DNA from 2 places in the Nocardiopsis mangrovi genome. Region 2 is predicted to be linked to the other one. Evidence: predicted binding sites of a transcription regulator. Region 2 holds the regulator's gene; the other holds the start of a gene.
What was found. Region 2 encodes HspR, which represses chaperone genes until heat shock. Its sites were predicted from a motif close to ANTTGAGTCNNNNNGACTCAANT; they were not measured.
Positions count from the first base shown of each region.

Region 1: a site for HspR is predicted at 2,070-2,092, ahead of lon (endopeptidase La). Genes of this name have one in related genera too.

Region 1 covers NZ_JBHSFQ010000001.1:114,227-120,828, forward strand. Annotated here, with positions in the region: gene lon (endopeptidase La) at 1-2,058, opposite strand, end outside; gene ACFO4E_RS00545 (ABC transporter substrate-binding protein) at 2,294-3,637, shown strand; gene ACFO4E_RS00550 (carbohydrate ABC transporter permease) at 3,637-4,608, shown strand; gene ACFO4E_RS00555 (carbohydrate ABC transporter permease) at 4,605-5,525, shown strand; gene ACFO4E_RS00560 (response regulator) at 5,590-6,249, opposite strand; gene ACFO4E_RS00565 (sensor histidine kinase) at 6,246-6,602, opposite strand, start outside.
Region 2 covers NZ_JBHSFQ010000057.1:5,380-11,981, forward strand. Annotated here, with positions in the region: gene ACFO4E_RS29445 ((Fe-S)-binding protein) at 1-146, opposite strand, end outside; gene dnaK (molecular chaperone DnaK) at 615-2,468, shown strand; gene grpE (nucleotide exchange factor GrpE) at 2,505-3,188, shown strand; gene dnaJ (molecular chaperone DnaJ) at 3,302-4,471, shown strand; gene ACFO4E_RS29465 (heat shock protein transcriptional repressor HspR) at 4,477-4,899, shown strand; gene clpB (ATP-dependent chaperone ClpB) at 5,090-6,602, shown strand, end outside.

The DNA.
Region 1 (6,602 bases), on a different contig from region 2:
GATGTGCACGCCGCGGTCCTTGAGGTCGGCCACCGGCAGCTCCAGCTCCGCCCCGCGCGAGCGCAGGTAGGAGAGCGCGATCTGCGCGGACTCCTTCATGACGTCGCCGAGCTGGCCGGTGAGGGTCAGCCCGCCGGCGCCGGACTCCGCGTCGGCCAGGGACGCCTCGACGAACAGCACGTCGCCGCCCGCCCCCGTGACCGCCAGGCCGGTGGCCACGCCGGGCACCGCCGTGCGGTCGGCGGACTCCGGGGTGTGCTTGGGCCGGCCGATGTAGTCGGACAGGTCGCCCGCGCCCACCGTCACCGGCAGCTCCCGGTCGCCGAGGGCCACGCCCGCGGCGATCTTGCGCAGCACCCGGGCGATGGTCCGCTCCAGGCCGCGCACCCCCGCCTCGCGGGTGTACTCGGCGGCGATGCTGCGCAGCGCGTCGTCGCCGAATCCGGCCTCGCCGGAGTCGAGCCCGGCCCGCTCCAGCTGGCGCGGGAGCAGGTGGTCGCGGGCGATGACGACCTTCTCGTCCTCGGTGTAGCCGTCCAGGAGCACGAGCTCCATCCGGTCCAGCAGCGGGCCGGGAATGGACTCCAGGGCGTTGGCGGTGGCCAGGAAGACCACGTCGGACAGGTCGAGGTCGACCTCCAGGTAGTGGTCCCTGAAGGTGTGGTTCTGCGCCGGGTCGAGAACCTCCAGCAGGGCCGCCGTGGGGTCGCCGCGGAAGTCGCTGCCGACCTTGTCGATCTCGTCGAGCAGCACGACCGGGTTCATCGACCCGGACTCCTTGATCGCGCGGACGATGCGGCCCGGCAGCGCGCCCACGTAGGTGCGCCGGTGGCCGCGGATCTCGGCCTCGTCCCGGACGCCGCCCAGGGCCACCCGGGTGAACTTGCGGCCCATGGCGCGCGCGACGGACTCCCCCAGCGAGGTCTTGCCGACACCGGGCGGGCCGACCAGGGCCAGCACCGCTCCGCTGCGCCGGCCGCCGACGACGCCGAGCCCGCGCTCCTCGCGGCGCTTGCGCACCGCCAGGTATTCGACGATGCGCTCCTTGACGTCGTCGAGCCCGGCGTGGTCGGCGTCGAGCACGCCGCGCGCCTCGGCGATGCCGTAGGCGTCCTCGGTGCGCTCGTTCCACGGCATGTCCAGCACGGTGTCGAGCCAGGTGCGGATCCAGCCGGACTCCGGCGAGGAGTCGCCGGCGCGCTCCAGCTTGTCGACCTCGGCCAGGGCGGCCTTGCGGACGTGGTCGGGCAGCTCGGCCAGCTCCACGCGTTCGCGGTAGTCGTCCTCCTCGCTGCCCGGCTTGCCGTCGAGCTCGTTGAGCTCCTTGCGGATCGCGTCCATCTGGCGGCGGAGCAGGAACTCCCGCTGCTGCTTCTCGACGCCTTCCTGCACGTCCTGGTCGATGGTCTCGGCGACGTCGAGCTCGGCGAGGTAGTCGCGGGTCCACTCGGTCAGGAGCCGGAGCCGTTCGGTGACGTCGTAGGTCTCCAGGAGCTGGAGCTTCTGGGCGGTCTTGAGGAACGGCGAGTAGCCGCCGCGGTCGGCCAGCCGCCCCGGGTCGTCGAGCTGCTGCACACCGTCGAGGACCTGCCAGGCGTTGCGCTTCTGGAGGTAGGTGGTGAGCAGGCCCTTGTACTCGCGTGCCTGTTCGAGGACCTTGCCCGGGTATCCGCCTTCGGGGGCCTCGTCGGTGTGGGTCTCGGCCGAGACCCACAGGGCCGCACCGGGGCCGGTGGTCCCGCTGCCGACGCGGGCGCGGGCGGCGCCGCGGACCACCGCGGCGGGCTCGCCCTCGGGGGTGCGCCCGACCTGCTCGATGACGGCAACGGTGCCGAAGGGGGCGTAGGTCCCGTCGATGCGCGGGACGATCAGCACGCGGGGCTTGGTGGTGGAGCGGACACCGGGGACTCGGGCGCCGGGGCCGCTCGCCTGCGCCGCGTCGATGGCGGCGCGGACCTCGGAATCGGAGATGTCCACCGGCACGACCATGCCGGGGAGCACGACGTCGTCGTCGAGGGGCAGCACGGGCAGCGTCACAGTGGACTGCTCTTCGGTCATCGGACCCTCCTTGTTGAGTCACTAACACTCAATAAAGAAGAGTCCCCGTTTGTTCCGCGTTCCCCGTTCGCCGTCAGCGATCGCCGGAGTTCCCGTCCGGGCACCGAGAACGGAGACCGTGACGCAACCGTTACGGGGGGAATCCCGGCGAACCGTGGACACTGAGCGACAAAGGAACTTCCATCGGTGAAATCACCGGTCTATACCAGTACCGGTCACCGCTGGAGGTGCGCGTATGCCCCTGTCCATGCCACCACCCCGCCTCTCCTCGCCCCTCGCCGCCTGCCTGTCCCTCGCCCTGCTCACCTCCGGCTGCGCCTACCTGCAAGGCGGCGGAGGGCAGGTGGCCGACCCCGATTCCCCCGCCTGCGCGCCGTTCCGCCAATGGCAGGACACCGGGGGCGGCCGGGTCGAGGTCTACGCCTCGCTCCGCGACGAGGTGGGCGAGGCCATGCAGGCCGCATGGGACGACTTCGCCCGCTGCACCGGGATCCACATCTCCTACGAGGGCACCGGGGAGTTCGAGGCGCAGATCCAGGTCAAGATCGCCGGCGGCAACGCCCCCGATGTCGCCTTCTTCCCCCAGCCCGGCCTCCTGGCCCGCTTCGTCGAATCCGGCGACGCGCTCCCCCTGCCCCCGGGGGCCGCCCAGCGGGCCGAGGAGGGCTGGACCGAGGACTGGCTGGACTATGTGGAGCACGGCGGGGAGCTGTACGGGACCCCGCTCGGCGCCAACGTGAAGTCGATCGTCTGGTACTCGCCGCGGTTCTTCGCCGACAACGGCTATGAGATCCCGGAGACCTGGGACGACATGATCGCCCTGAGCGACCGGATGGCCGGCGACGGCGTCACCCCCTGGTGCGCCGGCATCGAATCCGGCGAGGCCACCGGCTGGCCGGTGACCGACTGGCTGGAGGCCGCGGTCCTGCGCCAGTACGGGCCCGAGGTCTACGACCAGTGGGTGGCGCACGAGATCCCGTTCGACGACCCGAGGATCACCGGGTCCCTCGACCGGGTCGGCGAGATCCTGCGCAACCCCGACTACGTGGGCGAGGTGCAGTCCATCCTCACCACCTCCCAGCAGGACGCCGGGCTGCCCCTCCTCGACGGCGGGTGCGGCATGTACATGATCGGCTCGTTCTACGCCTCGAACTTTCCCGAGGGGACCGACATCTCCCCCGAGGGCGACGTCTTCACGTTCGACCTGCCCGAGATGAACCCCGACGTCGGCCGGCCCGTGCTCGGCGGCGGCGAGTTCGCCGCGGGCTTCGCCGACCGCCCCGAGGTGGTCGCCTTCCAGGAGTACCTGGCCACCGTCGACTACGCCGACCGCCGCGCCCGGGCCGGCGCCTGGTTCTCCGCACACGTCGACAGCGACCTGGACGCCCTGCTCAACGCCAACGACCGCTTCGCCGCCGAACTCCTGCGCAACCCCGACACCGTCTTCCGGTGGGACGGCAGCGACAACATGCCGGCCGCCGTCGGCTCGGGCACTTTCTGGCGCGGGATGACCGACTGGGTCAACGGCGACGACACCGGTGACGTCGCCGCCTACGTCGAGAACTCGTGGCCGGTCTGATGGGCGTCGACGTGCAGGCCGCGCTGCCCAAACTCCTCTACCTGGTCATCGCCGTCGCGGTCTTCCTCGCGGTGATCGGGCTGCTGCTGCTCATCGTCGACCGCGGCCCGCGGAGCCGGCACGACTGGTGGCAGGCGGCCTGCTTCGGCGGCCCGGCCCTGGTGCTGCTGGCGACCGGGCTGGTCTATCCGGCGGTGCGCACCGCGCTGCTGTCCTTCCGCGACCGTGCCGGGGAGGCGTGGGTGGGACTGGACAACTACGCCTGGATGTTCACCCAGCCCGAGACCCTGCTCGTACTCCGCAACACGCTGCTGTGGGTGCTGTTCGCCCCCGCGCTGGCCACGGCGATCGGGCTCGTCTACGCCGTGCTGGTGGACCGGTCGCGCTACGAGGCGGTCGCCAAGTCGCTGCTGTTCATGCCCATGGCGATCTCCTTCGTCGGCGCCGGAATCATCTGGCGGTTCGTCTACGCCTACCGCCCCGCCGACAGCGAGCAGATCGGCCTGCTCAACCAGCTCGTGGTCTGGGCCGGGGGCGGGCCGCGGCAGTGGCTGCTCGACGAACCGGCCAACACCCTTCTGCTCATCGTGGTCCTGGTGTGGATCCAGGCGGGCTTCGCGATGGTCGTGCAGTCGGCGGCGATCAAGGCCGTCCCGGCGGAGGTCGTGGAGGCGGCCCGGATCGACGGGGTGACCGCCTGGCAGATGTTCTGGCGGGTCACGCTGCCCGTCATCTGGCCGACCGTGGCGGTCGTGCTGATCACGATCTCGGTGGCGACGCTGAAGGTCTTCGACATCGTGCGCACCATGACCGGCGGCCAGTTCGGCACGTCGGTGATCGCCAACGAGATGTACGCCCAGGCGTTCCGCTACGGCGAGCTGGGCCACGGATCGGCGCTGGCCGTGTTCCTGTTCGCCCTGGTCACCCCGTTGGTCTTCATCCAGATTCGCAACCGCAGGGAGGCGCGATGACCGCCACCGAGACCTCCGCGGGCCGGGTCCGGCGCCGCCTGTCGGGACGCGGCGGCAGCATCGCGGCGCTGGTGATCGCCGTGGTGTGGACCGTGCCCACCGCCGGCATGCTGGTGTCGTCGCTGCGGCCCGAGGAGCAGATCCGCACCACGGGCTGGTGGACGTTCTTCTCCGCGCCCCGGCTGACCCTGGACAACTACACCGAGGTGCTGTTCGGCGGGCCGGCCTCCGGACGGCTGGCCGGGTACTTCGTCAACTCGTTCGTGATCACGCTGCCGACCGTGGTGTTCGACGTCGCCCTGGCGGCGCTGGCCGCCTACTGCCTGTCGTGGATGCGGTTCCCCGGCCGCGACTGGATCTTCATCGGGATCTTCTCGCTCCAGATCGTGCCGCTGCAGATGTCGCTGGTCCCGCTGCTGGGGCTCTTCTCCGAGGGCCTGGCCATCGGCGGGGTCCAGGTCATGCCCGCCTGGGAGCTGCTGGGGGCGTTCCAGTTCACCACGGTGTGGGTGGCGCACACGGTCTTCGGCCTGCCCCTCGGCATCTTCCTGCTGCACAACTTCATCTCCCGGCTGCCGCACGGGCTGATCGAGGCCGCCCGCGTCGACGGCGCGGGGCACGGGGTGATCTTCCGCAGGATCGTGCTGCCGCTGTCGGTCCCGGCCCTGGTGTCGCTGGCGATCTTCCAGTTCCTGTGGGTCTGGAACGACCTGCTGGTGGCGCTGATCTTCGCCGGGGGCGGCATCGACGTCGCCCCGCTCACGGTCCGGCTCGCCGAGATGGCGGGGCCGACGGGCGAGGACTGGCACCGGCTGACCGCGGGTGCGTTCGTCTCGATCGTCGTCCCGCTGATCGTGTTCTTCTGCCTCCAGCGCTACTTCGTGCGCGGCCTGCTGGCCGGCGGCATGAAGGGCTGACACCGGGAACGGTGCGCCGGCGGGGCGCGCACGCCGCGGATGGCGAGCGCGCCCCGCCGCCGCCTCAGCGCACCAGCCCGGCGCGGTAGGCGATCACCACGAGCTGGGCCCGGTCGCGCGCCCGCAGCTTCACCATGGCCCGGCTGACGTGCGTGCGCGCCGTGGCCGGGCTCACGAACAGCCGCTCGGCGATCTCGGCGTTGGACAGCCCCTCGCCGACCAGCGCCAGCACCTCGCGCTCGCGTTCGGTCAGCTCCGTCAGGGCCGGGCGCGCGGCCCCCTCCCCGCCGGGCGCGCGGCTCACGAAGCTGGAGATGACCCGGCGCGTCACCGACGGCGACAGCAGGGACTCGCCCGAGGCGGCGAGCCGGATCGCGCGCAGCAGCTCCGCGGGCTCGCTGTCCTTGATCAGGAACCCCGACGCTCCGGCGCGCAGCGCGTCGAACACGTACTCGTCCAGCTCGAACGTCGTGAGCACCACCACGCGGGTCGACGCCAGCCGGTCGTCGGCGGCGATCTCGCGCAGCGCGGCGATCCCGTCCATGACCGGCATGCGCACGTCCATCAGCACCACATCGGGGTGCTCGCGGCGGACGAGCTCCACCGCCTCGCGTCCGTCGGCGGCCTCGCCGGCCGCCTCCAGGTCGTCCTCGGCCTCCACGAGCACGCGCAGGCCCATGCGCACCAGCGCCTGGTCGTCGGCGATCGCCACCCGGATCGTCACCGCTCCCCCCGCGGCAGCTCGGCGCGGACCGCGAACCCGCCCCCGGGACGCGGCCCGGCGGTCAGGGAGCCGCCGACCGCGCGGGCGCGCTCGCGCATCCCCGCGATCCCGTTGCCCTCGGCCGGGACCTGCCCCGGACGCGCGGGCCCGTCATCCGTTATCTCCACCACGACCTCCGCGGGCCGGTAGGTGACGAGTACGGCCGCCCCGGCGCCTCCGGCGTGCCGCACCACGTTGGTCAGGGCCTCCTGCACGATCCGGTAGGCCGCGTGGTCCACCGCCGCGGGCAGCGGCCCGGGCTCCCCTTCGGTGCGCGCCTCGGCGGTCCGGCCCGCCGAGGCGACGCCGGACAC
Region 2 (6,602 bases):
CGCCGCCCGAAGGGCCCCTTGCGGGCCGCTTCGATCGGGCGGCCGGTACCGAGGGTTCGCACCATCTGGCGGATGCCATAGGCGAACATGCCGATCCCGACCACGGCGAAGGCGGTCGTGACGACCCCCAGAACGATGTAGAGCATCGCCCGCGGCCTCCCATCCTGCTGTCGTTCTCCGATGCGCCACACATCGGAGTCCCCCCGATGTTACTAGCGGGTAATACCCGGCGGGCAACCTCCCCGGAGCGCGGACGCGGGGGCGGAGATCCGCGGGGTGGCTCCAGCGTAGTGAGGCGGGCCGCGAGCGCGGACGCGCCCCGCCCCGCGCCGCGCCGCACGAGGCCCGGGCCGGAGCGGGCGCCGGCCCCTCGGCAACGACCCCCGCACACCCCGGGCACCCCCGATACGCGGATCCAGGTATGCCCTGAGATCCCCCCGAACCGGCCGCCCGCGCGCGAAAACCCGCCGCGTACGGGAACAACGGCCGGGACGCCCTCCGTTGAACGACCGTGTGAGATGTGTTGAGTCGAACCGACTCAAGTCATTTGACAGAAGGCAGCCGACGAAGCAAACTTACGCCGGTAAGACTCAACTTTGACGGAGGACGTAGTCATGGCACGTGCGGTCGGTATCGACCTGGGGACGACCAACTCGGTCGTCTCGGTCCTGGAGGGCGGCGAGCCCACGGTCATCGCCAACGCCGAAGGCGCCCGGACCACCCCGTCCGTCGTCGCCTTCGCCAAGAACGGCGAGGTGCTCGTCGGGGAGGTCGCCAAGCGCCAGGCGGTCACCAACGTCGACCGGACCATCCGGTCGGTCAAGCGCCACATCGGCACCGACTGGAAGACCGAGATCGACGGCAAGAGCTTCACGCCGCAGCAGATCAGCGCGTTCGTGCTGCAGAAGCTCAAGCGCGACGCCGAGGCCTACCTCGGCGAAGAGGTCACCGACGCCGTCATCACCGTCCCGGCCTACTTCAGCGACTCCCAGCGCCAGGCCACCAAGGAGGCCGGCACGATCGCGGGCCTCAACGTCCTGCGCATCATCAACGAGCCCACCTCCGCCGCCCTGGCCTACCACCTGGAGAAGGAGGACGAAGCCACCATCCTGGTCTACGACCTCGGCGGCGGCACCTTCGACGTCTCCCTCCTCGAAGTCGGCGACGGCGTCGTCGAGGTGAAGGCCACCAACGGCGACAACCACCTGGGCGGCGACGACTGGGACCAGGCGGTCGTCGACTGGCTGGTCGAGCGCTTCAAGAACAACAACGGCGTCGACCTGTCCAAGGACAAGATGGCGCTCCAGCGGCTGCGCGAAGCCGCTGAGAAGGCGAAGATCGAGCTGTCGAGCTCCAGCGAGTCCGCCATCAACCTGCCCTACATCACGGCCTCGGCCGAGGGCCCGCTGCACCTGGACGAGAAGCTCACCCGCGCGGAGTTCCAGCGGCTGACCGCCGACCTCCTGGAGCGCACCAAGCAGCCGTTCCACCAGGTGATCAAGGACGCCGGGTTCGGTGTCGACAAGATCGACCACGTCGTGATGGTCGGCGGCTCGACCCGGATGCCCGCGGTCGTGGAGCTCGTCAAGGAGCTGACCGGCGGCAAGGACCCCAACAAGGGCGTCAACCCCGACGAGGTCGTCGCCATCGGCGCCGCCCTCCAGGCCGGCGTGCTCAAGGGCGAGGTCAAGGACGTCCTGCTGCTCGACGTCACCCCGCTGTCGCTGGGCATCGAGACCAAGGGCGGCGTGTTCACCAAGCTCATCGAGAAGAACACGACCATCCCGACCAAGCGGTCGGAGATCTTCACCACGGCCGACGACAACCAGCCGTCCGTGCAGATCCAGGTCTACCAGGGTGAGCGCGAGATCGCCCAGTACAACAAGAAGCTGGGCGTCTTCGACCTCACCGGGCTGCCCCCGGCGCCGCGCGGCGTCCCGCAGATCGAGGTCGCCTTCGACATCGACGCCAACGGCATCGTGAACGTCACCGCCAAGGACCTCGGCACCGGCAAGGAGCAGTCGGTCACGATCTCCGGCGGGTCGGCCATGAGCAAGGACGACATCGACCGCATGGTCCGCGACGCCGAGCAGTACGCCGAGGAGGACCGCAAGCGCCGCGAGGACGCCGAGGTCCGCAACAACGCCGAGTCCCTCGTTTACCAGACCGAGAAGGTCATCAAGGACAACGAGGACAAGATCCCGGCCGAGGTCCGCACCGAGACCGAGACCGCGGTGGCCGACCTCAAGAAGGCGCTCGAAGGCTCCGACATCGAGGCCATCCGCACCGCCAGCGAGCAGGTCGCCCTGGCCAGCCAGAAGATCGGCTCCGCCATCTACGGGCAGGGCCAGCAGCAGTCCGGCGCCGAAGGCGACGCCGGGACCGGCGCGCAGGCCGCCGACGACGACGTCGTCGACGCCGAGATCGTCGACGAGGACAAGGACACCAAGAAGGACGGCAGCGCCTGAAGCGCCTAGGACGCGGAACGCAAGGAGGCACAGCCAATGGCGCTGCCCGATAACGAGAACGAGGGCCGTCACGAAGGGCCGGTGATCCGCGACAAGCGGCGCATCGACCCTGAAACCGGCGAACTCCGCACACCGGCGGAGAGCGCCGCTCCCGCACCCGGCGAGCCCGAATCCGGGGAGCCCGGCGCGGGGGCGGGCACCGCCGACCCGGCGGAGCTCGCCGAGGCGCGCGAGCAGATCGGCGACCTCACCAACGACCTCAAGCGGGTGCAGGCGGAGTACGCCAACTACCGCAAGCGGGTCGACCGCGACCGGCTCGTCGTCCGCGAGCAGGCGCTCGCCCAGGTCCTGGGCGAACTCCTGCCGATCCTGGACGACATCGGCCGGGCGCGTGAGCACGACGAGCTGAGCGGCGGCTTCAAGTCGGTCGGCGAGTCCCTGGAGTCGCTGGTCACCAAGCTGGGGCTGAAGAAGTACGCGGAGAAGGGCGACGAGTTCGACCCGAACGTGCACGAGGCCCTGACCCTGGTGCAGTCCGCCGATGTCACCGTCCCCACGGTGATCGAGGTCTTCCAGCCCGGGTACCTCATCGGTGAGCGGGTGCTGCGGCCGGCCCGCGTCGTCGTGGCCGAGGGGTCCGGCGACACCGCCGACCCCGACGCCGGGACCCCCGCGGAGCCCGGTCCCGGTGCCGACGCCGGGACCGGCGACGACACCTAGCACGATGCCCGCCCCGGGCGCCCTGCGGCGCCCGGGGCGGGCGCCGACCGGCGGGGCCGCGGGCCCCCGCCGCTGTTCGAGTCCGAGCGTTGAGCGGGAGAAGGCACACGTCGATGAGCACCAAGGACTACCTGGAGAAGGACTACTACAAGGTCCTCGGAGTCTCAAAGACGGCCACGAAGGACGAGATCAAGCAGGCGTACCGCAAGCTCGCCCGTGCGCACCACCCCGACGCCAACGCCGCCGACCCCAAGGCCGAGGACCGGTTCAAGGAGATCTCCGAGGCCTACAACGTCCTGTCCGATGAGAAGCGGCGCAAGGAGTACGACGACGCCCGCTCGCTGTTCGGCGGGTCCTACCGGCCCAACGGCGGGACCGGACCGGGCGGGTTCGACCTCGGCGACCTCTTCGGCGGGGCGGGCGGCACCGGCGGGGGTGGCGGCGGTGGCGGTGGCGGCGAACGCCTCAGCGACCTGTTCGGCGGGCTCTTCGGCGGTCGCGGGCGCGGCGCCACCCAGTCCCGGCGCGGCGCCGATGTCGAGACCGAGACCCGGCTGACCTTCGACGAGGCGGCCGGCGGCGTCACCCGCTCCTTCCAGCTGACCAGCGAAGCCGCCTGCCCCACCTGCAAGGGCACCGGGGCGCGGGCCGGGACCGCTCCGCGGATGTGCCCCAAGTGCTCCGGCACCGGGCACGAGAACAAGAACCTGGGCGGCTTCTCCCTGTCCGAGCCGTGCAGCGAGTGCAAGGGGCGCGGGCTCGTCGTCGACGACCCCTGCCCCACCTGTAGCGGTAGCGGCCGGGGCAAGAGCACCCGTACGATTTCGGCCCGCATCCCCGCCGGTGTCTCCGACGGCCAGCGCATCCGCCTCAAGGGCAAGGGCGCACCGGGCGAGAACGGCGGTCCGGCCGGCGACCTCTATGTGGTGGTACACGTGCAGCCGCACCCCGTGTTCGGCAAGACCGGCGACAACCTGACCATCACCGTTCCGGTGAGCTTCCCCGAGGCCGTCCTCGGCGCCGATGTCCGCGTCCCGACCCTCGGCGGCCTCCCCGTCACGGTGAAGATCCCCCCGGGTACCCCCAGCGGGCGCACCTTCCGCGTCCGCGGCAAGGGCTCCACCCGCCGTGACGGCACGACGGGGGACATGCTCGTCACGGTCGAGGTGGCCGTGCCGCAGGAGCTGAGCGGCGAAGCCCGCGAGGCACTGGAGAAGTTCCGCGCCGCAACCGCCGACCAGGACCCGCGCAGAGGACTCGAGGCACGGGCGAAGGGGATGTGAGGGCCATGAACGAACCGTCGTTCGGCGATGACGTACCGGTCTACGTGATCTCGGTCGCCGCCGAACTCTCCGGTCTGCACCCGCAGACCCTGCGCCAGTACGACCGGCTGGGCCTGGTCTCACCGGGCCGGGCCTCCGGCCGGGGGCGCCGCTACTCGATGCGCGACATCCACATGCTGCGCGTCGTGCAGCAGCTGTCGCAGCAGGAGGGCGTCAACCTCGCCGGGATCAAGCGGATCCTGGAGCTCCAGCGCGAGGTGGCCGAGCTGCGCGACCACATCTTCCACCTGCACAACGAACTCGACGCGGCGCGCAGCGCCGTGGCGCGGCGCGCGTCGTCCCAGACCCAGGGCGGCGAACTGATCCCGGTGCGGCGCACCCGCGTGACGATCTTCAACACCCAGCCACCGCCCGAACAGGAGCGGTGAGCGGAAGACCCGCCGCCGTACCGGCGGACCGGGTCGATCCGGGGGCGCCGCCTGGACGAGGGGAGGCGGCGCCTTGACGGCGCCCGCAGGCTGAGCGGGCGACACCGGGCGAGCCCGGGGCTGCGCCGTTCGGCGCGCCCGCGGGCCGAGCGGGGAACACCTAGCGGAAGGGGCAGAGGGGCGGCGACGCATGAACTACAAACTCACCACCAAGAGCCAGGAGGCGGTCTCGGCGGCGGTCCGGCGGGCGACCACGGACGGCGGACCCCAGGTCGAGCCGCTGCACCTGCTGGCCGCCCTCCTCGGCCAGGGCGAAGGCATCATCCGCCCGCTGCTCAAGGAGGTCGGCGCGTCCCCTGACGAGCTGGCCGCGAAGGTCGAGCAGGCCGTCGCCGGCCTGCCCAAGGCCGCGGGCAGCACGGTGAGCGCCCCGCAGAGCTCCCGGCAGCTCATCGTCTCGCTGAACACCGCGGCCCAGCGCGCCCAGCAGATGGAGGACGAGTACGTCTCCACCGAGCACCTGCTCGTGGGGCTGGCCGCCGACGGCGGCGAGGCGAGCCGGCTGCTCCGCGACGCCGGCGCCACCCCCGAGGCCCTCCTCGAGGCGTTCGAGCGCGTGCGCGGCCCGGGCCGGGTCACCTCCGCCAACCCCGAGGAGACCTACCGGGCGCTGGAGAAGTACGGCGTGGACCTCACCGGCCAGGCGCGCGCGGGCTCGCTCGACCCGGTGATCGGCCGCGACTCCGAGATCCGCCGCGTCGTGCAGGTACTGTCGCGGCGCACCAAGAACAACCCGGTGCTGATCGGCGAACCGGGGGTCGGCAAGACCGCGGTCGTCGAAGGGCTGGCGCAGCGCATCGTGGCGGGCGACGTCCCCGAATCGCTGCGCGACAAGAGGCTCATCTCGCTGGACCTGTCGGCGATGGTGGCCGGCGCGAAGTACCGGGGCGAGTTCGAGGAGCGCCTGAAGGCCGTGCTCAACGAGATCAAGGAGAGCGACGGCCAGATCATCACCTTCATCGACGAGCTGCACACCATGGTGGGCGCGGGCGCCGCCGAGGGCGCCATGGACGCGGGCAACATGCTCAAGCCCATGCTGGCCCGCGGTGAGCTGCGCATGGTCGGCGCCACCACGCTCGACGAGTACCGGCAGCGCATCGAGAAGGACCCGGCGCTGGAGCGCCGGTTCCAGCAGATCCTGGTGGGCGAGCCGTCGGCCGCCGACACCATCGCGATCCTGCGCGGGCTGAAGGGCCGCTACGAGGCGCACCACAAGGTGCAGATCGCCGACTCCGCCCTAGTGGCCGCGGCGACCCTCTCCGACCGCTACATCACCGCGCGGTTCCTGCCCGACAAGGCCATCGACCTCATCGACGAGGCCGCGTCGCGGCTGCGCATGGAGATCGACTCCCGGCCGGTGGAGATCGACGAGCTCCAGCGCACCGTCGACCGCCTGAAGATGGAGGAGATGGCGCTCGACAAGGAGTCCGACTCCGCCTCCGTGCAGCGCCTGGAGCGGCTGCGCGCCGACCTCGCCGACCACCAGGAGGAGCTGAACGGCCTGGTGGCCCGCTGGGAGCAGGAGAAGGCCGGGCTGAACCGGGTCGGCGAGCTGAAGGAACGCCTCGACGACCTGCGCACCCAGGCCGACCGCGCGCAGCGCGACGGCGACTTCACCGAGGCGTCCCGGCTGATGTACGGGG